DNA from 3 places in the Streptomyces sp. NPDC002793 genome. Region 3 is predicted to be linked to each of the others. Evidence: riboswitches for the same ligand, from Rfam matches in the RefSeq annotation. Region 3 holds a riboswitch; each other region holds the start of a gene.
The links. A riboswitch is a leader RNA that binds a small molecule or an ion and turns the genes downstream of it on or off. The one in region 3 is predicted to bind cyclic di-AMP.

Region 1 (7,611 bases), on a different contig from region 3:
CCTCGGGGCCACCGTCGTCGCCCCGGTCGTCGAGGAGATCGCGAAAGCCGTCGCGGTCCTGCTGATCTTCCTCTTCCGCAGACGGCAGTTCGGCGGGATCGTCGACGGCATCGTGGTCGCCGGATTCACCGCGACCGGCTTCGCCTTCACCGAGAACATCCTCTACCTGGGCAACGCCTTCGGCGAGGACCAGCAGCTCGGGACCACGGGCTTCGCCTCCGTGACGGTGGGGACGTTCTTCGTCCGGGTGGTGATGTCGCCGTTCGCGCACCCCCTGTTCACGGTGCTCTCCGGCATCGGCTTCGGCCTCGCGGCGCTCGGCGGCGCACGCCACCGGGTGCGCCGGATCGTCCTGCCGCTGCTCGGACTCGTCCTCGCCATGGGCATGCACGCCCTGTGGAACGGCTCGTCGTCCTTCGGCCCGTACGGCTTCTACGCGGTGTACGGCGCGTTCATGGTGCCGGCCTTCGGTCTGGTGACCTGGCTGGCCGTCTGGGCGCGCCGGCGGGAGCTGCGCACGCTCTCCACCGAACTGCCGGTGTACGCGGCGGCGGGCTGGCTGGGCTCCGCGGAGCCGCTCGCACTGGCCTCGATGCGGGCACGGGGCGTGGCCCGGGACATGGCCAGGTACTGGAACGGCCACCCGGACCGCGCCCGGGGCCGGGCCGCGGCCCGTGCCGTCGCGGAGTACGAGTCGTTCGCGACTTCGCTGGCCATGCTGCGCCGGAGGGCACGTCACGACGGGGCGGGGGACGACTTCGCCGTACGCGAGCAGGAGTTGCTGCACCACCTCTGGCAGCGCCGGGACATCGCGGGTCCGGCCCTGATGTACGCGGCCCACGCGACGGGCCGGCTGCGGGCCCACCGGCCGCCAGGCCCGCCGCAGTTCCCCCGGCAGTTCGCCCACGGCGGGCCGCCTCCGGGGCATCTCCTCGCCCCGCACCGGCACTACGGCGGCCACAACCCGTACCGGGAGGACGGAGGGCACCGCGTACCGCCCGGTTAGAGGGTCAGGCTGACGCCTCGGTCAGCTCCGTCACCTGCTGCTCGGTCAGCCGCAGCTCGCCGACCGCGACCAGCGCCGGCAGCTGTCCGACCGTACGCGCGGAGGCGATCGGTGCGGTCACGGTCGGCCGGGCGGCCAGCCAGGCGAGGGCGACCGTGGCGATCTCGGCGTCGTGTTCCTGGGCGATCCTGTCGAGCGCCGCGAGCACCTTGCGTCCGCGCTCGGTCTCCAGGTGCTTGCCCGCGCCTTCGGCGCGTGCGCTCTCGACGGCCGCCCCCGGACGGTACTTGCCGGTGAGGAAGCCCGCGGCGAGTGCGAAGTACGGGACCGCGGCGAGGCCGGCCCCGGCCGCCGTGTCCTGGAGCGCGCCCTCGTAGGTGTCGCGCGAGACAAGGTTGTAGTGCGGCTGCAGGGCCACGTACCGGGCGAGGCCCTCGCGCTCGGAGAAGTCCAGCGAGGCCTGGAGCCGCTCGGGGCTGATGTTGGAGGCGGCGATCTCCCGCACCGTGCCGGCCTTCACCAGCTGGTCGAGGGCGGTGATGATCTCCTCGACGGGGACGCTCTCGTCGTCGAAGTGCGTGTAGTAGAGGTCGATGTGGTCGGTGCCGAGCCGGCGCAGCGACGCCTCGGCCGCCTGCTTCACGGTGGTGGGCGAGAGCCCCTTGTACGCGGGGTGTGCGCCGACCTTGGTGGCGATGACGACGTCGTCGCGGCGGGAGCGGGCCGCCAGCCACCTGCCGATCAGGGTCTCCGACTCACCGCCCTCGTTGCCCGGGGCCCAGGCCGAGTAGGAGTCGGCGGTGTCGATGAAGTTGCCGCCCGCCGCCACGTAGGCGTCGAGGACGGCGAAGGTTTGCTCCTCGTCGGCCGTCCAGCCGAAGACGTTGCCGCCGAGGGCGAGGGGGAAGACCTTGAGGCTCGACGAACCGAGCGGGCGCAGAGACGTCATGCCCATGGACAACCGGTCGGCTCAGGCAACTATTCCGACCGGCTGGGCGGCTCCAGGGGACGACGCCCCGGGCGCTCACCGGCCCCGGACAGGCCGGCGGCCCTGACGTCGGGGGGTCGTGCGTCAGGGCCGCCGGGGTCACGAGGGCTCAGATCGTGAGGCCCTTGCCGCGCAGCCAGCTCATCGGGTCGATGCCCGAGCCGTCCGCGGTGTGGATCTCCAGGTGCAGGTGCGCGCCGGTCACGTTGCCGGTCGCACCGACGCGGCCGATGGTCTCGCCGGTGGTGACCCGCTGACCGGCGGACACGTCCATCGACGACTGGTGGCAGTACCAGACCTCGGTGCCGTCGTCGAGTTCCAGGACCGTGCGGTAGCCGTACGAGCCGGACCAGCCGGCCGACTTCACCGTGCCGCTGTGGACGGCCTTGACCGGGGTGCCCGTCGGAGCCGCGAAGTCCAGCCCGGTGTGGTGGCCCGAGGACCACATCGAACCGGACTGGCCGAAGGTGGAGCTGATGTAGTACGAGGAGGTCGGGACGGCGTAGCTCGCGGCGAGCTTGGCGAGGCGCTCGGCCTCCGCCTTCTTCTTCGCCGCTTCTTCCGCCGCCTTCTTCTTCGCTGCCGCCTCGGCCTCGGCGTCGCTCTGCTGCTGCGCCGCCTGGGCCGCGGCCGCCTCGATCGCCGCCTGCTCCTCCGCGGCCTTGGCCTGGGCGTCGGCTCCGGCCTGCTGCTGCTCGGCCTGCTGGAGGATGCGGGCGCGCAGCGCCTCGCCGGCGTCGGTGGTGCCCTGCTCGGCCTCGGCGGCGGTGATGCCGGCGGTGGTGAGCGGGGAGGACGCGGCGACGGTCTCGTGGTCCGAGTCGGAATCGTCGGACATGAACGCACCGACGCCGGGCAGGGACTTGGCGTCGGGGAGATTGTCCGCGATGGAATCGGGAAGAGAGATGGAGACCGGCGGCTTGCTCTGGGCGGTGGCCATGCCACCCGCTCCGACGGCCGCTATGACACCGACGCCGAGGACGGTGGAGCTACGGGCGAGACCGCGCTGCTTGGCCACGCGGTGCCGGCCGCGTACGGGACGGATGGACTCCTCGGTGGGGTTCCATTCCTCCCAAGTCCTGCCCTCATCACCGAGACTTCCGGTCCTGAAGGATGACGGTGCCTCGGGGGCAGGCTGATTGGACGCCACGTGGGCGCACTCCTTTCCTTCCTTCTCGCCTACCGGGTTAGCTGACGGGTTCGGAGCAGGAAGGTCTCCTACGGGCCCCTTCGTCTCTCGCGAGACACAGGTGTCCGATTCACCCCATGTAGGTGGTTCCCCGGTTCCCTTGCGGAATTCGGCGCTGCGCACGGTGCCGCCTCTTGCGACGACAGGTACAACCGCGCTGCGTTATCGAACGTTAATAGACACCCGGGTCCGATTCCAAGCTGTTCCGGCAGATCATTCCCCGCTCCGGCGTGGACTTTCAGGGGTCAACCGGGCGCAAACGGGCCACTTGAGTGCCCCTCACCCACACGCCAGTTTCTGACGGTGCGTCAAATGTTATGCGGAGCGGGGTCCTTCGACTACCGACTGTCGCGACCGGTCATTCACTGTCCCGCCGCACGATCTTCACGGTCGTCCGCCGCTCCTGCTGCCCCCGCGCGGGACGCCCGACCGCGAGGAGCGCCAGGTCGTCCGTCGACCGGCCGCCGGTGTGCAGCCGTACGTCGTCGGTGAGAGCGGACAGCAGCTCCTCGGGCCCCGGGAAGAGTCGGCCACGCAGCCGGGCCGCCGGGTCGTAGAAGACACCGTGCGCGTCCCGCGCCTCGGACAGCCCGTCCGTGAACGCCAGGAACATCGCACCGGCCGGCAGCGTCCACTCGTCCGACCGGTCCGGCCACACACCCAGCCCCATCCCGAGCGGCAGCGCGGGCACGGTCGGCGACAGCACGTCCAGCGCCCCGTCCGCGTGCAGCACGAGCGGTTCGGGGTGACCGCGGTTGACCACCCGCACCGTGTCCGAACCGGTCGGGATCTCCGCGAGGACTGCGGTCACGAACCCCTCCACGGTGTCGAATCCGCCCCGCCGCGAGCCCTCACGGGCCAGCGCCCGCTCCAGCCGCTGGACCACGCCCTCCAGCGACAGCTCCTGTTCCGCGGCCTCCCGGAACGCCCCGATCACGACGGCCACGGCCGCCACGGCGTCCAGCCCCTTGCCCCGTACGTCACCGAGGACCAGGCGCACGCCGTACGGAGTGTCGGCGACGGCGTACAGGTCGCCGCCCACGAACTCGTCCGCCTGCGCCGCCTCGTACCTCGCGGCGACCTGCAGCCCGCCGATCCGGTCCTCGGGCGTCGGCAGCACCGCGCGCATCGCCGTCTCCGCGATGACCCGGGCCGAGGCCAGCTGCTCGTTCCCGCGGCGTACGACGCGGTTGATGACGAGCGAGAGCGCCGCGACGGTGCACAGGGTGAGGAGGTCGGTGAGCGGCACGACCGCGGCGAGCATGCCGTCCGAGATCCGGATGGCGAGCAGGACGAGGATCGAGGCCACACCGACCCGCACCGTGCCGGCCAGTGAGTAGAACGGGGCGGCGATCAGCGGAGCGGCCGCGAAGAGCGGCACGGCGGTGACCTCCGTCGGCGTCAGGAGGTCGAAGACCACCCCGGCGCAGATCATCAGCGCGGGCAGCGCGCGCACGGGCCGCCGGGAACGGACGTTCCCGGCCGCGCCCCCTCGCCGTCCGTCCCGCTTCCCCACCTGTGCACTCCTACCCGGTCCACCCACGGCTGCGGACGGTACCGCGCCCCACCCAGGCTGGCCGGAGCCGCGCCGAGCGGCGACCCGTCATCGGCCAAAGGGAGGAGTGCGCCGGAGCTCCGCCCTTCCGGGGCCAGTCGGAGAGCCGGTGCCGCGCGTAGATCGTCAGTGCATCCCGTACGGAGACGGCGGTCCCGTCTCCGTGCCGATCGTAGTTCCTTCCGCAGCGCGGATCGGGCGATGTCACATCGCGCCGACGCCGGCCCATACGAACGGGTCACACGACAGAGGCCCGGATCCTCGAAAGGATCCGGGCCTCTGTCTTCTAGTAGCGGGGACAGGATTTGAACCTGCGACCTCTGGGTTATGAGCCCAGCGAGCTACCGAGCTGCTCCACCCCGCGCCGTTGTGATTGCAACTCTACGGCATCCGGGAGGGTGCTCCGACCAATTACGACGGCCACCCCCGCCCACTCCCCCGGCGGGCGCCCCCACCGCCCCTGGGCGATGTACCAACAGGGCTCGCAGAAAGCAGAGTTGACGGGCTCGGTGACGTAGCAGCAGCCTTTCCCGCACTCCGGTCTCGCGTACCGCCTGTCTGGAAGGCCGGGATGCCCCGGGGGCGCGGCGTTCCGCGATTGCGCGGTACGGGGAGCGGCGCGACGCTGGAGGGGCAAGCCTTTCGGTGTTCGGTCCCGCCCGCACGGCATCCTCCGGGTGCCGGTGCCGGACCAGCAGCCTCACCCGATGCGACGGCGGCAGGGGAGGCCGGGCGCACGCGCGTCAGGAGACGGTCATGGACGGCGCCCTGCTCGACACGATGAGGACCTCTCTGCGCGGGCCGGTCATCGGCCCGGACGACCAGGAGTACGACCGGGCCCGCACGGTCTACAACGCCATGATCGACAAACGGCCGGCAGCCGTGGTCGAGTGCCGCGACACAGCGGACGTCATGGCAGCCGTGGGCTTCGTCCGCGAGCACGGCCTGGACCTGGCCGTCAGGGGCGGCGGGCACAGCGGCCCCGGTCTCGGCCTCTGTGACGACGCCGTCACGATCGACCTGTCACCCATGCGCGGCGTGCGGGTCGACCCGGCCACCCAGACCGTCCAGGCCGACGGCGGGGCGACGCTGGGTGATCTCGACCACGCGACCCACGCGTTCGGCCTCGCCACCCCGGCGGGGATCATGTCCACGACCGGCATCGGCGGGCTCACCCTCGGTGGCGGCCATGGCTATCTCACCCGTAAGTACGGCCTCTCGGCGGACAACCTGGTCTCCGCGGACGTGGTGCTGGCCGACGGCAGCTTCGTCGCCACGAACCCGAGCGAGCACCCCGACCTCTTCTGGGCGCTGCGCGGCGGTGGCGGGAACTTCGGCATCGTCACGTCGTTCGACTTCGAGCTGCACCCGGTGGACACGGTGGGGGTCGCCATCACCGTGTGGCCCCTGGAGCTCTTCCACGACGTCATGCGGTGGTACCGCGACTTCCTGCCGCAGGCACCGGACGATCTGTACGGCTTCTTCGCCTCGCTGACCGTCCCGCCAGGCCCGCCCTTCCCCGAGGAGATCCACGGGCGGAAGATGTGCGGCGTCGTCTGGTCCTCGACCGCGGACCCCGAAGCCCTGGGCGACACCCTCGCCGCGGTGAACGAGCCGGGGCCGCCCGCGTTCCACTTCACGACGCCGATGCCCTACCCGGCCCTGCAGTCCATGTTCGACGCACTGCTGCCGACCGGTCTCCAGTGGTACTGGCGCGGCGCCTTCTTCGACCGGATCACGGACGACGCCGTCGACGTGCATGCCTCCTTCGCGGAGAAGCTCCCCACCGACCTGTCGACCATGCACCTCTATCCGGTCGACGGTGCAGCCGGCCGGGTCGGCCCCGACGACACCGCCTGGGCCTACCGCGACGCCCTCTGGTCGGGCGTCATCGCCGGCATCGACCCGGACCCGTCCAACGCGACGGCACTGCGGGAGTGGGCCGTGGCCTACCGGGAGGCGCTGGACCCCCACTCCATGGGCGGCGGCTACGTGAACTTCCTCGGCACCGGCGAGTCCCACGACCGGGTCCGGGCCACCTATCGGGGCCACTACGACCGGCTGGCGGAGGCCAAGCGGGTCTACGACCCGCACAACCTCTTCCACGCAAACCAGAACATCGAGCCCGCGCCACCGCACTGACCGTCACGCCGAGGTCGCAATACCGAGGGAAAGCCGTGCCGGGAGGGTTACAGTCTGCATGCACCGCATGATGATTCCGGACGCCCCCGGAGCGGAGCGGCACCGGTGGCGGGAGTTCGCAGCCCCACCGGTCGCGACCGGTCCGCGATCACCGCAGCGACTCGGTCACGGGCTCTCACCGCACACCTACGTACAGGACACCCGAGATGACCGACATGCCTGCCCGCACGACCCAGCGGCACTCCGACAGCAGCGCCGGGACCGCGACCGCCGATGCGAACTCCGCGGCCCCGCTGCCCACACCGCAGTACGCGAACCTGTTCATCGAGCCCGATCTGCCGCCGGTCACGGACGAACCCGAATGACCGATCGGGCCGCCGTGGCCATCCCCTGGTGATCCCGCCCCTGGTGACCCGGCCCAGTGACCGGTCCGGCCGCACGGTCGTTGGGAGACCATGCGCATCCGTATCGGCGTGGTCGTCCTCGCAGTGGTCCTGCTGATCGCCGCGTTCATTTCGAGCATCCCGTCCGAGGCCGAGACCGAGGCGGCCTGCCGGAAGGCCCTCGACAACACGTCGACGTGGACCAACCGGCCGGACATCTGCCTGGACGTGTCCGCGGAGACCTACCGGACGTTCCTCCTGATGTACGAACTGCGGGAAGAGGGCCTGGACTGACCCGCGCGGCCGGCTCAGCCCTGCTGCTCCTTCCATTCCGCCTGGGCCTCGTCG
Region 2 (7,611 bases), on a different contig from region 3:
CGGCACTCGGTGTACCGCATGGCGGCCGGCGGGTCGTCGTTGCCCAGCGAACCGAAGTTGCCGTGCCCGTCGACGAGGGGCAGGCGCATCGAGAACGGCTGTGCCATGCGCACCAGTGCGTCATAGATCGACGCGTCACCGTGCGGGTGCAGTTTGCCCATCACCTCGCCCACGACGCGGGCGCACTTCACGTAGCCGCGGTCGGGGCGCAGTCCCATCTCGTTCATCTGGGACACGATGCGGCGGTGCACGGGCTTCATGCCGTCGCGGGCATCGGGCAGCGCCCTGGAGTAGATCACCGAGTACGCGTACTCGAGGAAGGAGCCCTGCATTTCGTCGACGACGTCGATGTCGAGGATCTTCTCCTCGAAGTCGTCCGGCGGCGGGGTTTTCGTGCTGCGGCGGGCCATCGCGGCTGCGACTCCTTCACAGATTCTGTCGGGCAACCTCAGGTTCTGACGCCGACCATTGTGGACCGCCGCACTGACGACGCCGACCTCGACCCGTCCGAAACGGCCCCCGGGGCCTCCCCAGAGCCCCTGTTTACGGCAGCATCTACGACAACATTCACCCGACGGGAACTTCGCCAGGTGCCCGTGCGCTTGGTCTTAGAGTGGCAGGTCCGGCAGGAAACCCTGTACCGATCGAAGGGACGTACATGCCCATGGGTCACACGGCCACAGCCCAGGCCGGCTCCGGCGGCTTGACGGCGACCGAGCACCGTCTGGCCAACGGCCTGCGCGTGGTGCTCTCCGAGGACCATCTGACCCCCGTCGCCGCGGTCTGCCTCTGGTACGACGTCGGCTCCCGGCACGAGGTCAAGGGACGCACAGGCCTGGCTCACCTCTTCGAGCACCTGATGTTCCAGGGTTCGGGCCAGGTCAAGGGGAACGGGCACTTCGAGCTGGTGCAGGGGGCGGGCGGCTCCCTCAACGGCACCACCAGCTTCGAGCGCACCAACTACTTCGAGACGATGCCCACGCACCAGCTGGAGCTGGCCCTGTGGCTCGAGGCCGACCGGATGGGCTCGCTGCTCGCCGCGCTCGACGAGGAGTCCATGGAGAACCAGCGCGACGTCGTCAAGAACGAGCGCCGCCAGCGCTACGACAACGTCCCGTACGGCACCGCGTTCGAGAAGCTCACCGCCCTCGCCTACCCGGAGGGCCACCCCTACCACCACACGCCGATCGGTTCGATGGCCGACCTGGACGCGGCGACCCTGGAGGACGCGCAGGCGTTCTTCCGGACGTACTACGCGCCGAACAACGCGGTGCTCTCGGTGGTCGGGGACATCGACCCGGAGCAGACGCTCGCGTGGGTCGAGAAGTACTTCGGCTCCATCCCCTCCCACGACGGCAAGCAGCCCCCGCGCGACGGCTCGCTGCCCGCCGTCATCGGCGAACAGCTGCGCGAAGTGGTCGAGGAGGAGGTCCCCGCGCGTGCGCTGATGGCCGCCTACCGGCTGCCGCACGACGGCACGCGCGAGTGCGACGCCGCGGACCTCGCGCTGACCGTGCTCGGCGGCGGCGAGTCCTCCCGCCTGCACAACCGCCTGGTCCGCCGCGACCGTACGGCGGTCGCCGCCGGATTCGGTCTGCTCAGGCTGGCCGGCGCTCCCTCGCTCGGCTGGCTGGACGTCAAGACGTCCGGCGGCGTCGAGGTGCCCCGGATCGAGGAGGCCGTCGACGAGGAGCTCGCCCGCTTCGCCGAGGAGGGCCCCACGCCCGAGGAGATGGAGCGCGCCCAGGCCCAGCTGGAGCGTGAGTGGCTGGACCGGCTCGGCACGGTCGCCGGCCGCGCGGACGAACTGTGCCGGTACGCCGTCCTGTTCGGCGACCCGCAGCTCGCACTGACCGCGGTGGGCCGGGTGCTCGACGTGACGGCCGACGAGGTCAAGGCCGCCGCAAGGGCGCATCTGCGTCCCGACAACCGTGCGGTCCTGGTCTACGAGCCGCTCGAACCGGCCGACGAGACGGACGGCACCGACGCGCACGAGACCGACGCGCACGAGGGGGCCGACAAGTGACCGACGCCGCCGTGACTGGAGTAGCGATGGAGTACCACCCGCAGCCGACCGCCGGTGAGGCCCGGCCCTGGGCCTTTCCCGCGCCCGAACGCGGCGCCCTGCCCAACGGGCTGACCGTGCTGCGCTGTCACCGCCCCGGCCAGCAGGTCGTCGCCGTGGAGATCTTCCTCGACGCCCCGCTGGACGCCGAGCCCGAGGGCCTGGACGGTGTGGCCACGATCATGGCGCGCGCCCTGTCCGAGGGTACGGACAAGCACTCGGCGGAGGAGTTCGCCGCCGAGCTGGAGCGGTGCGGCGCCACGCTGGACGCGCACGCGGACCACCCGGGTCTGCGAGTCTCCCTGGAGGTCCCGGTCTCCCGGCTGGCCAAGGCCCTCGGTCTGGTCGCCGAGGCACTGCGCGCCCCGGCCTTCGCGGAGAGCGAGATCGAACGCCTGGTGGGCAACCGCCTCGACGAGATCCCGCACGAGCAGGCCAACCCGGCCCGCCGGGCCGCCAAGCAGCTCTCCAAGGAGCTCTTCCCCGCCACGGCGCGGATGTCGCGCCCGCGCCAGGGCACCGAGGAGACGGTCCGGCGGATCGACGCCGCCGCCGTACGCGCCTTCTACGACGCCCATGTCCGCCCCTCCACCGCGACGGCGGTCGTCGTCGGCGACCTCACCGAGGTGGACCTGGACGCGCTGCTCTCCGACACCGTCGGGGACTGGTCGGGCAACGCCGGCCAGGCCCGGCCGGTGCCCCCGATCACCGCGGACGACACCGGCCGTGTGGTCATCGTCGACCGTCCCGGAGCCGTGCAGACCCAGCTGCTGATCGGCCGGATCGGAGCGGACCGGCACGACAGTGTGTGGCCGGCCCAGGTCCTCGGCACGTACTGCCTGGGAGGCACCCTCACCTCGCGGCTCGACCGTGTGCTGCGCGAGGAGAAGGGCTACACCTACGGCGTCCGGGCCTTCGGGCAGGTGCTGCGCTCGACGGCACCCGGGTCCGCCTCCGGGGCGACCGGCGCCGCGATGCTCGCCATCAGCGGCTCCGTCGACACGGAGTCCACCGGCCCCGCGCTCGACGACCTGTGGAAGGTCCTGCGGACCCTGGCGGCCGAGGGGCTCACCGACGCCGAACGCGAGACCGCCGTGCAGAACCTCGTGGGTGTGGCCCCGCTGAAGTACGAGACGGCGGCCTCCGTCGCGGGCACCCTGGCCGACCAGGTGGAGCAGCACCTGCCGGACGACTACCAGGCCCAGCTGTACGCCCGGCTGGCCGCGACCGGCACGGTCGAGGCGACCGCTGCCGTGGTCAACGCCTTCCCGGTCGACCGGCTGGTCACCGTCCTGGTCGGGGACGCCGCGCAGATCGCGGAGCCCGTGAAGGCCCTGGGGATCGGCGAGGTGTCGGTCGTCACCGGCTGACGGAACGGGACATGACGGACCCTGGCGCGTGCACCGGGCGCCAGGGTTCTGCCATGTGTCCGTTTCGTAAAGAAAATGCCTATTAATCCTGTGGGATGTGCGACAAAAGGCCCTTTCTGTTTGGTGCCGTGAAGGGCCCCGACCTAGCGTCGGCCCGGCTGTCCGCCAGACGAATGCCGCATCCGCGGCGCCGGGCAGCCATCGCCGAGTCCCCGTCAGGCGCGAGCCTGGGGAGCCGGGGACCCACGAAGTCCCTGGGGTGAATCGGATCCCTGTCACCTCGTCCGAGGTGTGGGGGCCCGTAGGAGACCTTCCTGCTCCGAACCCGTCAGCTAACCCGGTAGGCGAGAAGGAAGGAAAGGACCAGCCCCTCCATGGCGTTCATCCGTGCCACCGGGAAGCACCGTGCCCCGAGCCGCCTGACGCGCAAGAGCGCCGAGGTCGCCGGCATCGCGGCCCTGGCCACCGCCGGTGTCATCGGCACCACGGCCTCCCCGGCCCTCGCCGCGGACTCCGAGGCCGTCACCGCCACCGGCCTGACCCAGACCGTCGCCCTCGACACCACCCTCGCCGCCCAGATCGACGCCCAGGCGAAGGCCCAGAAGCACCAGGCCGACCTCGCGGCCGAGGCGAAGGCGAAGGCCGAGGCGGAAGCCAAGGCAAAGGCCGAGGCGAAGGCGGAGGCCGAGCGCAAGGCCGAAGCCCGCGCCGCGGAGGCGCGCGAGGCCGAGGCGCGCGCGGCGCGCGCCGCCGAGCGGGCCCGGCTGAACTCCTTCCACCTCCCGGTCGCCGGATCGCACGTGACCACCGGATATCAGTCCGGCGGCGCGCTCTGGTCCTCCGGAAGCCACTCCGGCGTGGACTTCCAGGCGGCGTCCGGCACCTCCGTCGTCGCCGTCGGCGCCGGTACGGTCGTCGAGGCGGGCTGGGGCGGCGCGTACGGCAACAACATCGTGCTGCGCATGAACGACGGCACGTACACCCAGTACGGCCACCTCTCCTCGATCGGTGTGTCCGTCGGCCAGAGCGTCGGCTCGGGTGAGCGGATCGGTGTGTCCGGCTCGACCGGCAACTCCACCGGACCGCACCTGCACTTCGAGGCCCGGACCACCCCCGAGTACGGCTCGGACATGGACCCCGTCGCCTACCTCCGTGCCCACGGCGTCCAGGTCTGACCGCACGCCGCACGACACCGCCCACGACGCAGGCCCCGGCATCCGCCGGGGCCTGCGTCATGTCCCGGAAGAGGTCGCGGAAGGGGTCGCGGAAGGCTCGTGGAAGTGCTTTTTGGCCAAAAGATATCCATGGATTCCACCCCGCCATCGGAAATTGTGGCCGGTTGCAATAGAGTCACGGAACAGGCGTCGATCGGCCGCGTTCCGCGGGGATTAAGGCGGAGGTTCGGACATGCGCATTCCCGCGCATTCGGTATGCACGGCAATCCGTGACGACATCGTCTCCGGTGTCTTCGAGCGCGGCAGCCGCCTCACCGAAGAGGTGCTCGCGCGTCGCTACGGCGTCTCCCGCGTCCCCGTGCGCGAGGCGTTGCGCACCCTGGAATCCGAGGGGTTCGTCGTCACCCGCAGGCATGCCGGTGCCTGCGTCGCCGAGCCCACGGAGCAGGAGGCCGCCGACCTCCTGGAGATCCGGATGCTCCTGGAACCACTCGGGGCGGCCCGCGCCGCGCAGCGCCGCACCGAGGCGCACCTCAAAGTGCTCCGAGGCCTGGTCAGGCTGGGGCAGGAGCGGGTGCGCAGGGGCGAGGGGGAGGATCTGCGCTCCCTGGGCGGCTGGTTCCACGAGACGCTGGCACAGGCCTCCGGCAGCCCCGCGCTGATAGCGCTGCTCACCCAGCTCCGGCACAAGATCGCCTGGATGTACGCCGTCGAGCAGCCGGCCCGCCCCGCGGACTTCTGGGCCGAGCACGGTGCTCTCGTCGACGCCGTGGCGCGCCGTGACGCGGAGCGGGCCAGGGCGCTCGCCACCCAGCACGCCGAGCGGGCCACCGCGGCCCACCGGCTGCGGCGCACGGACCCGCCGGGGCGCCCGGCGCGGGTGAGGACTTCGCAACACCCCGTAAACATCGCGGGAGTCCGCCATTAACAATTGCACCGTATACAAAGAGGATAATTATTGAGGGGCTTTCTTTGTGCTGCCCTGATTTCGTTTTCCGGGCTCAGCCCCGACCTCGTTCGGAAAACGTGAAAAGCCGCGGCTCCCCGTGGGGGTGCCGCGGCTTTTCCGTGGAAATGATTCCAGTTCGGGACGCCCGGAATCAGACGGTCTCCGGAAGCTCCTCGAGCCCTTCGGCGACCAGCTTCGCCAGGCGGTCCAGGGCGGCCTCGGCGTCGTCCGCCTCGGACGCGAGCACGATCTCCTCGCCGCCCTGGGCGCCCAGACCGAGCACCGCGAGCATGGACGCGGCGTTCACCGGGTTGCCGTCAGCCTTGGCGATCGTCACCGGGACGCCGGAGGCCGTCGCGGCACGGACGAAGATGGAAGCGGGGCGGGCGTGCAGGCCCTCGGCCCAACCGACGTTGACGCGGCGCTCAGCCATGGTTCTGCCCTTCACGTAACAATGGGTTGTCTAGACCAGTCTCTCATGCAGGGCGCACTGCCGCGCCAGGCATCGCCACCGGGCACAACGCGATACAGGCCCCAAGCGTGCCCGCGCCGCCACCCCGCCGCGACCGGTGCGACGGGTCGTAGGCTTTGCCCATGGAGCCCACTCCGGAGCAGAGTCCGCATCACGCGTACCCCGACCACTGGGAGGCGGACGTGGTGCTCCGCGACGGTGGCACCGCGCGCATCAGGCCCATCACCACGGACGACGCCGAGCGGCTGGTCAGCTTCTACGAGCAGGTGTCCGACGAGTCGAAGTACTATCGCTTCTTCGCCCCGTACCCGCGCCTCTCCGCCCGGGACGTGCACCGCTTCACCCATCACGACTACGTCGACCGGGTGGGGCTGGCCGTCACGATCGGCGGCGAGTTCATCGCCACCGTCCGCTTCGACCGGATCGACGAGCAGGGCAGGCCCGCCTCGGCCCCCGCGGACGAGGCCGAGGTCGCCTTCCTCGTCCAGGACGCCCACCAGGGGCGCGGTGTGGCGTCCGCACTCCTCGAACACATCGCGGCGGTGGCCATGGAGCGGGGCATCCGCCGCTTCGCCGCCGAGGTGCTGCCCGCCAACAACAAGATGATCAAGGTGTTCCGGGACGCCGGCTTCACCCAGCAGCGCAGCTTCGAGGACGGCTCCGTCCACCTCACCCTCGAACTGGAACCCACGGCCGAGTCGCTCGCCGTCCAGCGCGGCCGTGAGCAGCGGGCCGAAGCGCGCTCCGTGCAGCGCCTGCTGGCCCCAGGGGCCGTCGCGGTCATCGGCGTCGGCCGCGAGCCCGGGGGCGTGGGCCGGACGGTGCTGCGCAACCTCCTCGGTTCAGGCTTCACCGGACGTACGTACGCGGTGAACACCTCCTTCGCCGCCGGACCGGGCACGGTCGACGGGGTGCCCGCGCACCGCACGGTGGGTGAGATCGGCGAGCAGGTCGATCTCGCGGTCGTCGCCGTGCCCGCCGAGCGGGTGCCCGAGGCCGTCGCGGACTGCGGCGAACACGGTGTGCAGGGCCTCGTCGTCCTCTCCGCCGGATACGCGGAGCGGGGTACCGAAGGCCGGGAGCGGCAGCGGGAGCTGGTCCGGCAGGCACGCTCGTACGGCATGCGGATCATCGGCCCGAACGCCTTCGGCATCATCAACACCTCCGAAGCGGTCCGTCTGAACGCCTCCCTCGCCCCCGAGTCCCCCCAGGCCGGGCGCATCGGCCTCTTCACCCAGTCAGGCGCCATCGGGATCGCACTGCTCTCCGGCCTCCACCGCAGGGGCGCCGGGCTCTCGGCGTTCATCTCGGCGGGCAACCGGGCCGATGTCTCCGGCAACGACTTCCTGCAGTACTGGTTCGAGGACCAGGACACCGACGTCGCCCTGCTGTACCTCGAATCACTCGGCAACCCGCGCAAGTTCACTCGGCTGGCGCGCCGGACGGCCGCCGTGAAACCCGTGGTCGTGGTGAAGGGCGCCCGGCACAGCGGAACCAATCCGCCCGGCCACACCGTGCCGGTCAGCCGCATCCCGGACGCGACGGTGTCCGCCCTGATGCGCCAGGCGGGCGTGATCCGC
Region 3 (7,611 bases):
CGTGACGCGATCGTCCGCGGCGGCCCGCTCGACGGCACGCCGGGCGGCGCGGGGGCGGGCGGCTGGCTCTACCGGCAGGCGGGCGGATCGGGCCGCGCCATGCAGGCCCTGCGCGTCCGCGTCCCGTACGGCACCGAGGGTGATCTCGTACGCGTGCACCCCGGGGAGGAGTGGCTGTACGTCCTCGACGGCCGGCTGCGGGTCGTACTCGGGGAGACCGTGCACGACCTCGATCCGGGTGACAGCGCGCACTTCGACTCGCTGACCCCGCACCGGATCGCGGCCCTCGACACCGGTGGGGCACGCCTGCTCTTCGTCCACACCCTGCTGCAGAGCCCCGCCGCCGAGCTGTGCCTGGGCAGCGGGGTCCACCGGGTCTGATCCCGCCGCCCACCCCCTCACCGCGCACCCCTCCCGAACGTCCCACCGGGCGCCCCTCACCGGGCATCCGCCGCCACCCGGCCCGAGCGGCCGGAAGAGAGGACCGTCATGTCCGATTCGGAGTACTACGACCCGCTCACCCCGCGCACGGCGAAGAGTGCGGACAGCCAGGAGCGGCGGATGCCCCGCGGTGTCGTGATCCGGCTCTTCGCCTACCTCGTGGCCGGACACGTCATCGCGGCCTTCCTCTTTCTCCTCTTCACCGTGGCAGGCGAGGGCTGAGCCCCGGCGTCACACGCCCTCGACGAGGCGCTCCCGCAGTTTCGCGCGGGTCCCGTGGCTGATCTTCAGCCCTTCGAGGAGATAGCGGTCCGTGCTGCCCCATATCTCCTCGATGGTGGTGAACGCCGCGTCGAGGTATCCGGCGTGTGCGCCGAAGAGCGGATCGAGCAGCTCCATCACCTCGTCGGACATCCCCGCCGACGAGGTGTCGCTGCGCCGCACCCTGTACCGGCGGTGCGCGTCGTTCGACTTGAGGTAGTCGGCCTCGATGGCCTCCTTCTCGACGCCGACGGCGAGCAGCGAGATCGCGATCGACAGCCCGGCCCGGTCCTTGCCCGCCGCGCAGTGCATCAGCGCCGGAACGCTGTCCTCGGCCAGCGCGTGCAGGACGCGGCTGTGTTCGGCGGTGCGGTCCCTGATGATCGAGCGGTACGAGGAGACCATGCGCTCCGTTCCCTTGCCGTCGGCCAGGATCGAGCGGAGCTGCTGGATGTTCCCGTCGCGCACCAGCCGCCAGAACTCCGCGCCGTCGGCGGGGTCGGAGAGGGGAATGCTGACGTTCCGGACGCCCGGCAGCTCCACGTCGTACCCGTCGAGCTTGTGGTCGGCGGCGTTGCGGAAGTCGAAGACCGTGTGCAGGCCGAGCCCGGCGAGGAAGGCGGTGTCGGTCTCGGTGGCATGGGCGAGGTGGCCGCTGCGGAAGAGGCGCCCGTACCGGACGGTGCGACCGTCCACGGTCGGAAGCCCGCCGACGTCACGGAAGTTGCGGACACCGGTCAGGCCGGCCTCGGTCGGTTCGGGGCCGGTGGGCGGGACCTCTGGCAGCTGCGTCACAAGGGCTCCTGTGAGTGTCGGGCGTCGGCGCCGCTCGCCGACGGGGGCACGTCCGCGACGATACGACACGGCCGCAACGGGCAACCGTTCATGCTCCTGTTACATCGGTCCGGGTGGCCGGTCGACGCCGAAGGCGTGTCCGTATTGGCGCATTTAGCAGAACATGCCCCGCTTATGGGGGAGATGGGTTGCGGTGGGTGAGCGGGATCATATCCGTGACGGTGCGTGGTGAAGGGGCCGGAGGGTATTCCGGACGCCGTGCGGAAAGCCAAGATCCGTAATCCACGGAGTGTGACGGGAATTCCGCACCGGAAATGAAGCGTGGATTCCGGTTGGCGATCAGTGGCTTGTTCACGGCGTCCCGGCTCGCCTACGGTCACCCTCAATCCGGACGGAACGCCTAATCCTGCCGCCGCCCGGAATCCGCACCGACTCACGTGTGGCAGGAACGGGGGAACCAGGTAGGCCGCCGGCCGGAGGGATCCGTACGGCTAGGGGTAAAGCCGCGCACCGCGCGGCCGGGCATCTCCAGTCCGAACCCGACAGCTCACCTCGTAGGCGCCGGAGAGGAATTCCCCATGCCCGCACAAGGCAAGCACCGTCGTCCGAAGTCCGGCCCGATCGCCCGAGGCGTCCTCGCCGCAGGGACCGGCGGCGCCGTTCTCGCCCTCCCGCTGCTCGGCGCCACCGGCGCCCATGCCGCCGAGCAGGCCGCGCCGGCCGTCACGTCCGCCTCGCAGAGCGCCCCCGCCTCGGCGGCGAAGAGCTCCGCGAAGACCTACTCCGTGGTCTCCGGCGACTACCTGGCGAAGATCGCGGCCGACAAGAAGGTCAAGGGCGGCTGGCAGAAGCTGTACCAGGACAACCGTGACGTCGTCGGCGAGAACCCGAGCCTGATCATTCCGGGCATGAAGCTGACCCTCGGCGCCAAGGCGTCCGGATCCGCCGAGAAGTCCACCGAGGCCGCGCCCTCCAAGGCCGCCCCCTCGGCCCCGAAGGCCGCCGCTCCGGTCGAGAAGCAGGCCGCGGCCGAGGAGACGGCCGCGAAGACCACCGACTCCGGTGCGTCGGAGAGCGACAGCTCCGGCTGGGCGACCCCGGTCGAGAACGCCAACGTCACCACCCAGTACCGCGCGTCCGGTGCCAGCTGGTCCAGCGGCTACCACACGGGCTCCGACTTCCAGGCGGCCTCCGGCACCGGTGTCCGGTCCATCGGCCCGGGCACCGTGGTCTCCGCCGGCTGGAGCGGCTCCTACGGCAACGAGGTCGTCGTCCAGCACAGCGACGGCATGTACTCCCAGTACGCCCACCTGTCCTCGCTCGGGGTCTCGGCCGGCCAGAGCGTCACCGGCGGCCAGCAGCTCGGCCTCTCCGGCTCCACCGGCAACTCCACCGGCCCGCACCTCCACTTCGAGGTCCGGACCGGCCCGAGCTACGGCTCGGACGTCGACCCGATCGCCTACCTGCGGTCGCACGGCGTCTCCATCTGAGACACGCCACCCGGGGACGGGAAGAGGGGCGGTGCGCGCGGCGCACCGCCCCTCTTCCTTATTCCGGCTTTACCAAAAACTGACCGGGTGGTCTTTCTCACCCACCGTCAACCCCATATTACGGTCGCGTAGGTCACATTCGAAGGTGCAGGATAAGCACTTGTGGCAGACGATTCGAGAAAAAATCAACGAGGCATCATCGGGTCGTACGCAGCGATTGGCGACAGCTTCACCGAGGGCGTCGGAGACCCCGGCCCCGACGGGAGGCTCGTCGGCTGGGCGGACCGGTTCGCGGTTCTCCTCGCGGACCAGCTCCCGGTACCCGATGCGGTGGTCGGCCCCGCGGACGACCCGCACGGGAATTTCCGGTACGCCAATCTCGCCGTACGCGGACGCCTCCTCGACCAGATAGTCGAGGAACAGGTCCCCCGCGCCAAGGAGCTGGCACCTGACCTGGTGAGCTTCTGCGCGGGCGGCAACGACATCCTCCGTCCCGGGTCCGACCCGGACGACGTGGCGGAACGCTTCGAGCGCGCGGTGGCCGAGCTGACCCGGTCGGTCGGCACCGTCATGGTCACCACCGGCTTCGACACCCGTGGTATCCCCGTGCTCAAGCACCTGCGGGGCAAGATCGCCATGTACACCGCGCACGTCCGGTCCATCGCCGACCGTTACGACTGCCCGGTGCTGGACCTGTGGTCCCTGCGCTCCGTGCAGGACAGGCGGGCCTGGGACAGCGACCGGCTGCACCTCTCGCCGGAGGGACACACCCGGGTCGCGCTGCGCGCGGCCCAGGTCCTCGGTCTCGGCGTGCCGACCGACCCCGACCAGGTGTGGCCCCCGCAGGCGCAGCGTGGAACGCTCGATCTTCGGCGCGACGACATCCAGTGGGCGCGTGAGTACCTCGTCCCGTGGATCGGCCGCCGGCTGCGTGGGGAGTCCTCCGGGGACCACGTCGAGGCCAAGCGCCCGGACCTGCTGCCGCTCTGACCGGCGCTCCGACCGCCGTCCCGGCCGCCTGGGTAGGTCGCGACCGCCCGCACAGCGTCAGCGGCTGACGAGGGGAAGCGGGCGCCGGGCCGGGCCCGGCGTCACGAGCCCGTCCGGAGTGACCGGCCGTGCGGGACCGGCGGGTATCCGCTCCAGCACGCCGCCCGCGAACACGTCGTACAACGGCAACGTCTCCAGATGCACGTAGCCGATGTGACAGTCGCACACATCGAGCGGGCAGCCGCGCGGGACGAGCGAGCTCCGGTAGCTGCCGTCGTAGAGATTGCCCAGCTCGGCACGGACGAAGTGGCAGCGGCGCACCGTCCCGTCCCCGTCCACCGAGATGACGGACTCGCCCGTCCGGCAGGGAAGCCCGCGTGAGCGGTGCGGGTGCCTGCTGTAGGGGAACAGCGGGTCCAGAGCCGTCCAGCGGTCCGCCTGCTCGTCCGTGTAGGTGTGCCCCTCGGCGGCGTTGACCCAGAGGTACACCTCGGGCGGAAGCGCGGAGCGCAGCCGGCGGGCCTCCTCCAGGTGTTCGTCGAGACCGACGATCCCGACGCTGTGACGCACCCCGAGGGCAGCGAGCTCCCGGCACCGGCCGAGGAACCGCTCGTACGGCGTCTGCCCGGGGTGGTAGGTGCACCACAGGGCGACCTTGTCGCGCTCCGCCTCCGCCAGCCAGCCCGTACGGCTGCTGAGGTTGGTCTGGATGGCGACCCGACGGATGTGCGGCAGCCGCGACAGCTCGACGAGCGCCTTCCGGTACCAGGAACGCACCAGACCCTCGCCCCACGGGGTGAACAGTACGGACAGCCCGTCGTCCGTCTGTGCCGCGGCCCACGCGGTGAAGCGCTCCAGGGCGGCACGGTCGGACCGGAGCGCCTCCCCGCTGTCCCGCCGCTTGGCGAACGGGCAGTAGGGGCAGTCGTAGTCGCACGACGCCAGGGGGCCCCGGTAAAGGATTGTCAGGTCCATGGGTGCCATCCCCTCACTTCGCCTCGTACGCGGCCATCGCGGCCCGCACCGCCGGGGAGAACAGCTCAGGCCCCAGCGCGTCGGAGTGGGCCAGGCCCTCCGGGGACAGACGCAGGAACGCGGGGCCCGCCCCCTCGTCCAGCCAGCCGCGCGCGGAGAAGAGCTCCAGCTCGGCGGGGAAGTCCTCGTACGGATCCGTTCCGAAGCGCTCGCGGTACTCCTCGGGCCGCGCGCCTTCGGCCTGGAGGAGCGACTGCAGGAGGTGGCGCCGACGCGCCTCGTCGTCGTCGACGTACCTGCCGACCTCCGCCCTGGAGAAGTCCGTGGTGGTGGTGAAGCCGTCGATGATGCCCCGGATCTCCCGCATCTCCACCGCATAGTCGAAGGAGTAGTGGAGGGAAGAGGTGTACGAGCGGGCGCCGCAGCCCAGCCCGATCATGCCGTCCGTCTGGCAGGCGTAGTCGTCGGGGCCCGTGCGTGGGGCGTCCGCGCGGCGGAACATGCGCATCGACACCTGCTCGTAGCCCTGGGCCAGCAGGTGGTCGCGGCCGGCGCGGTACAACCGCAGCCGCTGTTCGTCCCAGGAGGTGTCCGCCCCCTCGGGTGCCGCCGCACCGGTGCCCAGCCGCCCGAGACCGGTCAGCGGGCGCACGTACAACGGGTAGAGGTACAGCTCCTCCGGACGCCAGGCCAGGGCGGCGTCCAGCGAGGTGCGCCAGGTCGCCTCGGTCTGGCCCTCGATGCCGTAGATCAGGTCGATGTTGAGGACCGGGATACGGGCGTCGCGAATCCTGCCGAGAGCCGCCTCCACCTCGGAGCGGTGCTGGGGGCGGACCGCGGCCCGGGCCTCGGCATCGACGAAGCTCTGCACACCGATGCTGATCCGGGTGGTGCCCCGGTCGGCCAGCACGCCCAGCCGGTCCGCCGTCGCCGTCGACGGCGAGGTCTCGACCGACAGCGGCACCGCTCTCAGATCCGCCCCCATCCGCTTCTCCGCGATGTCGCAGAGACGCTCAAGCTCACCGGCGGTGAGGAAGGTGGGAGTACCGCCCCCGAACGCCGCGGCGGCGAAACGCACCGGCCCGTCGTCGCCCAGAGCGTCCCGGACGGCGGTGGCCTGCCGGTCGAGCGCGTCGAGATAGCGCGTCGTCAGCTCCTCCGGGGCGCCGATGCGGGTGAACAGATTGCAGAAGCCGCAGCGGACCTCGCAGAACGGTATGTGGAGGTAGAGGGAGAGCGCGTCCTTGCGCTCCGCCGCCCAGAGCTCGCGCAGTGGAGGGCGCCCGGCCGGGTGGCCGTCGAGCGGGCGGTACGCGGTCTTGTGCGGGTAGGCGTAGACATAGCTGCGGTACGGGCTGGTGCTGTGCGTGGTGCCGGTCATCGGCGCGCCCCCGGTTCGAGGAAGAAATGGGCATAGGGCACGGTCCACACGGCTTCGTGACCGATGCGGTGGCCGGTGTAACCGTCGTCGCCGTACGCCGTGCCGTGATCGGAGCAGACGATGGCGAAACACCTGCGGCGACTGCTCGCCGCCGCGAAGAGACGCCCGATGTGCCGGTCCACGTACTCCAGGGCCGCGGCGTGGGTCGCCCTGGAGTCACCCGTGTCGGCGGTGGCGCCGGGCAGATGGAACCAGTTGGGCTGGTGCAGCGCCGACACGTTGACGAAGAGGAACAGCCTCTGGTCCGCCGGGAGTTCCGTGACGACCCGTTCGGCGCGCGAGATCTGGGCCTCGAAGGACGTCGGCGAGGTGACACCGAACTCCGGTTCCCAGTGACTCTCCTGGAACATGCCGGGCAGCACCGAGCCGAGCGGAGGACGACGGTTGAAGAACCCCACTCCGCCGACGCACACCGTGCGATAGCCCACGGAGGCGAGGCCGGAGAGCAGATCAGGGGTCTCGTGGACGAACGTACCGTCAGCGGTCGACTCGCTGCCCGCGAAGCGGGCGGCGAACAGCCTCGGGTGCGGACCGGGTGCGGCGGGCGTCGGCAGGAAACCGGCGAAGATCGCCTGGTGGGAGGCGTAGGTGAAGCTGCCCGGTGCATGCCGCTTCTCCCAGACGCCCCCGGGCAGGTGCCGGACGAGGTTCGGGATGCGCCCGGCTGCGGCCAGCTCCTCGGCCACGTCGAAGCGCAGGGTGTCCAGGGTGACGAGCAGCAGGTCGTGGCTGGCCACGACCGCGTTCATGTCGGGGTTCGGGGCCTGCGCGTCGGGGGAGGGGGGATCAGGGGACATCGATGGCACAGTCGTTCCTCGCATGGTCGTCTCTCTTCCGGCCGGGTCCCGTAGCGTCGCCGCCTCGTCGGCCGTCATACGCGGAAGCCGCCAGTACGGCGGCGATCTGCGCCCCGTAACTGTCCAGGCCTTCCGCACCGCTGCCCGGTAGTCCGGCCAGACGCGGCAGGAGGTCACCGAACGCGTTCACCTCGCCGACGGTGAAGCGCCGCCAGCCCGTCGAGGGCAGCAGATCGACGCCCACGCACAGCGTGTCCGGGAAGCAGGCCGCTGCCCGCTCACACACGGCCAGGGCGGCGCTCCAGCTGCCGCCGGCCGCCTCGACCGCCGCCCGCACCTCGTCCAGATCCCCGCGTGCGCCCCCCAGGTGCAGATTGGTCATGGGGGACCGGCTGGTCCGTACGACGGCGTGGGTCGCCCG

Region 1: linked by a shared signal. The riboswitch ahead of ABT001_RS06260 (M23 family metallopeptidase) and the one ahead of ABT001_RS27410 (M23 family metallopeptidase) in region 3 are both predicted to bind cyclic di-AMP.
Region 2: linked by a shared signal. The riboswitch ahead of ABT001_RS25080 (M23 family metallopeptidase) and the one ahead of ABT001_RS27410 (M23 family metallopeptidase) in region 3 are both predicted to bind cyclic di-AMP.

The regions. Positions count from the first base shown of each region.
Region 1 is NZ_JBEOVL010000005.1:16,604-24,214, forward strand. Features, by position in the region: gene ABT001_RS06250 (PrsW family intramembrane metalloprotease) at 1-1,006, shown strand, start outside; gene ABT001_RS06255 (aldo/keto reductase) at 1,011-1,955, opposite strand; gene ABT001_RS06260 (M23 family metallopeptidase) at 2,104-3,144, opposite strand; cyclic di-AMP (ydaO/yuaA leader) riboswitch at 3,156-3,308, opposite strand; gene ABT001_RS06265 (PP2C family protein-serine/threonine phosphatase) at 3,542-4,699, opposite strand; partial or broken gene ABT001_RS06270 (MerR family transcriptional regulator) at 4,836-4,934, opposite strand; tRNA gene ABT001_RS06275 (tRNA-Met) at 5,029-5,102, opposite strand; gene ABT001_RS06280 (FAD-binding oxidoreductase) at 5,495-6,880, shown strand; gene ABT001_RS06285 (hypothetical protein) at 7,087-7,245, shown strand; gene ABT001_RS06290 (hypothetical protein) at 7,336-7,557, shown strand; gene ABT001_RS06295 (ABC transporter substrate-binding protein) at 7,572-7,611, opposite strand, start outside.
Region 2 is NZ_JBEOVL010000029.1:21,273-28,883, reverse strand. Features, by position in the region: gene ABT001_RS25095 (DNA gyrase/topoisomerase IV subunit A) at 1-410, opposite strand, end outside; gene ABT001_RS25090 (M16 family metallopeptidase) at 659-2,026, shown strand; gene ABT001_RS25085 (M16 family metallopeptidase) at 2,053-3,435, shown strand; cyclic di-AMP (ydaO/yuaA leader) riboswitch at 3,628-3,796, shown strand; gene ABT001_RS25080 (M23 family metallopeptidase) at 3,810-4,610, shown strand; gene ABT001_RS25075 (GntR family transcriptional regulator) at 4,843-5,538, shown strand; gene ABT001_RS25070 (HPr family phosphocarrier protein) at 5,711-5,992, opposite strand; gene ABT001_RS25065 (bifunctional acetate--CoA ligase family protein/GNAT family N-acetyltransferase) at 6,154-7,611, shown strand, end outside.
Region 3 is NZ_JBEOVL010000035.1:5,676-13,286, forward strand. Features, by position in the region: gene ABT001_RS27395 (helix-turn-helix domain-containing protein) at 1-381, shown strand, start outside; gene ABT001_RS27400 (DUF6126 family protein) at 490-663, shown strand; gene ABT001_RS27405 (tyrosine-protein phosphatase) at 673-1,497, opposite strand; cyclic di-AMP (ydaO/yuaA leader) riboswitch at 1,914-2,071, shown strand; gene ABT001_RS27410 (M23 family metallopeptidase) at 2,076-2,987, shown strand; gene ABT001_RS27415 (SGNH/GDSL hydrolase family protein) at 3,150-3,977, shown strand; gene ABT001_RS27420 (STM4011 family radical SAM protein) at 4,035-4,952, opposite strand; gene ABT001_RS27425 (STM4012 family radical SAM protein) at 4,966-6,333, opposite strand; gene ABT001_RS27430 (STM4013/SEN3800 family hydrolase) at 6,330-7,142, opposite strand; gene ABT001_RS27435 (STM4014 family protein) at 7,180-7,611, opposite strand, start outside.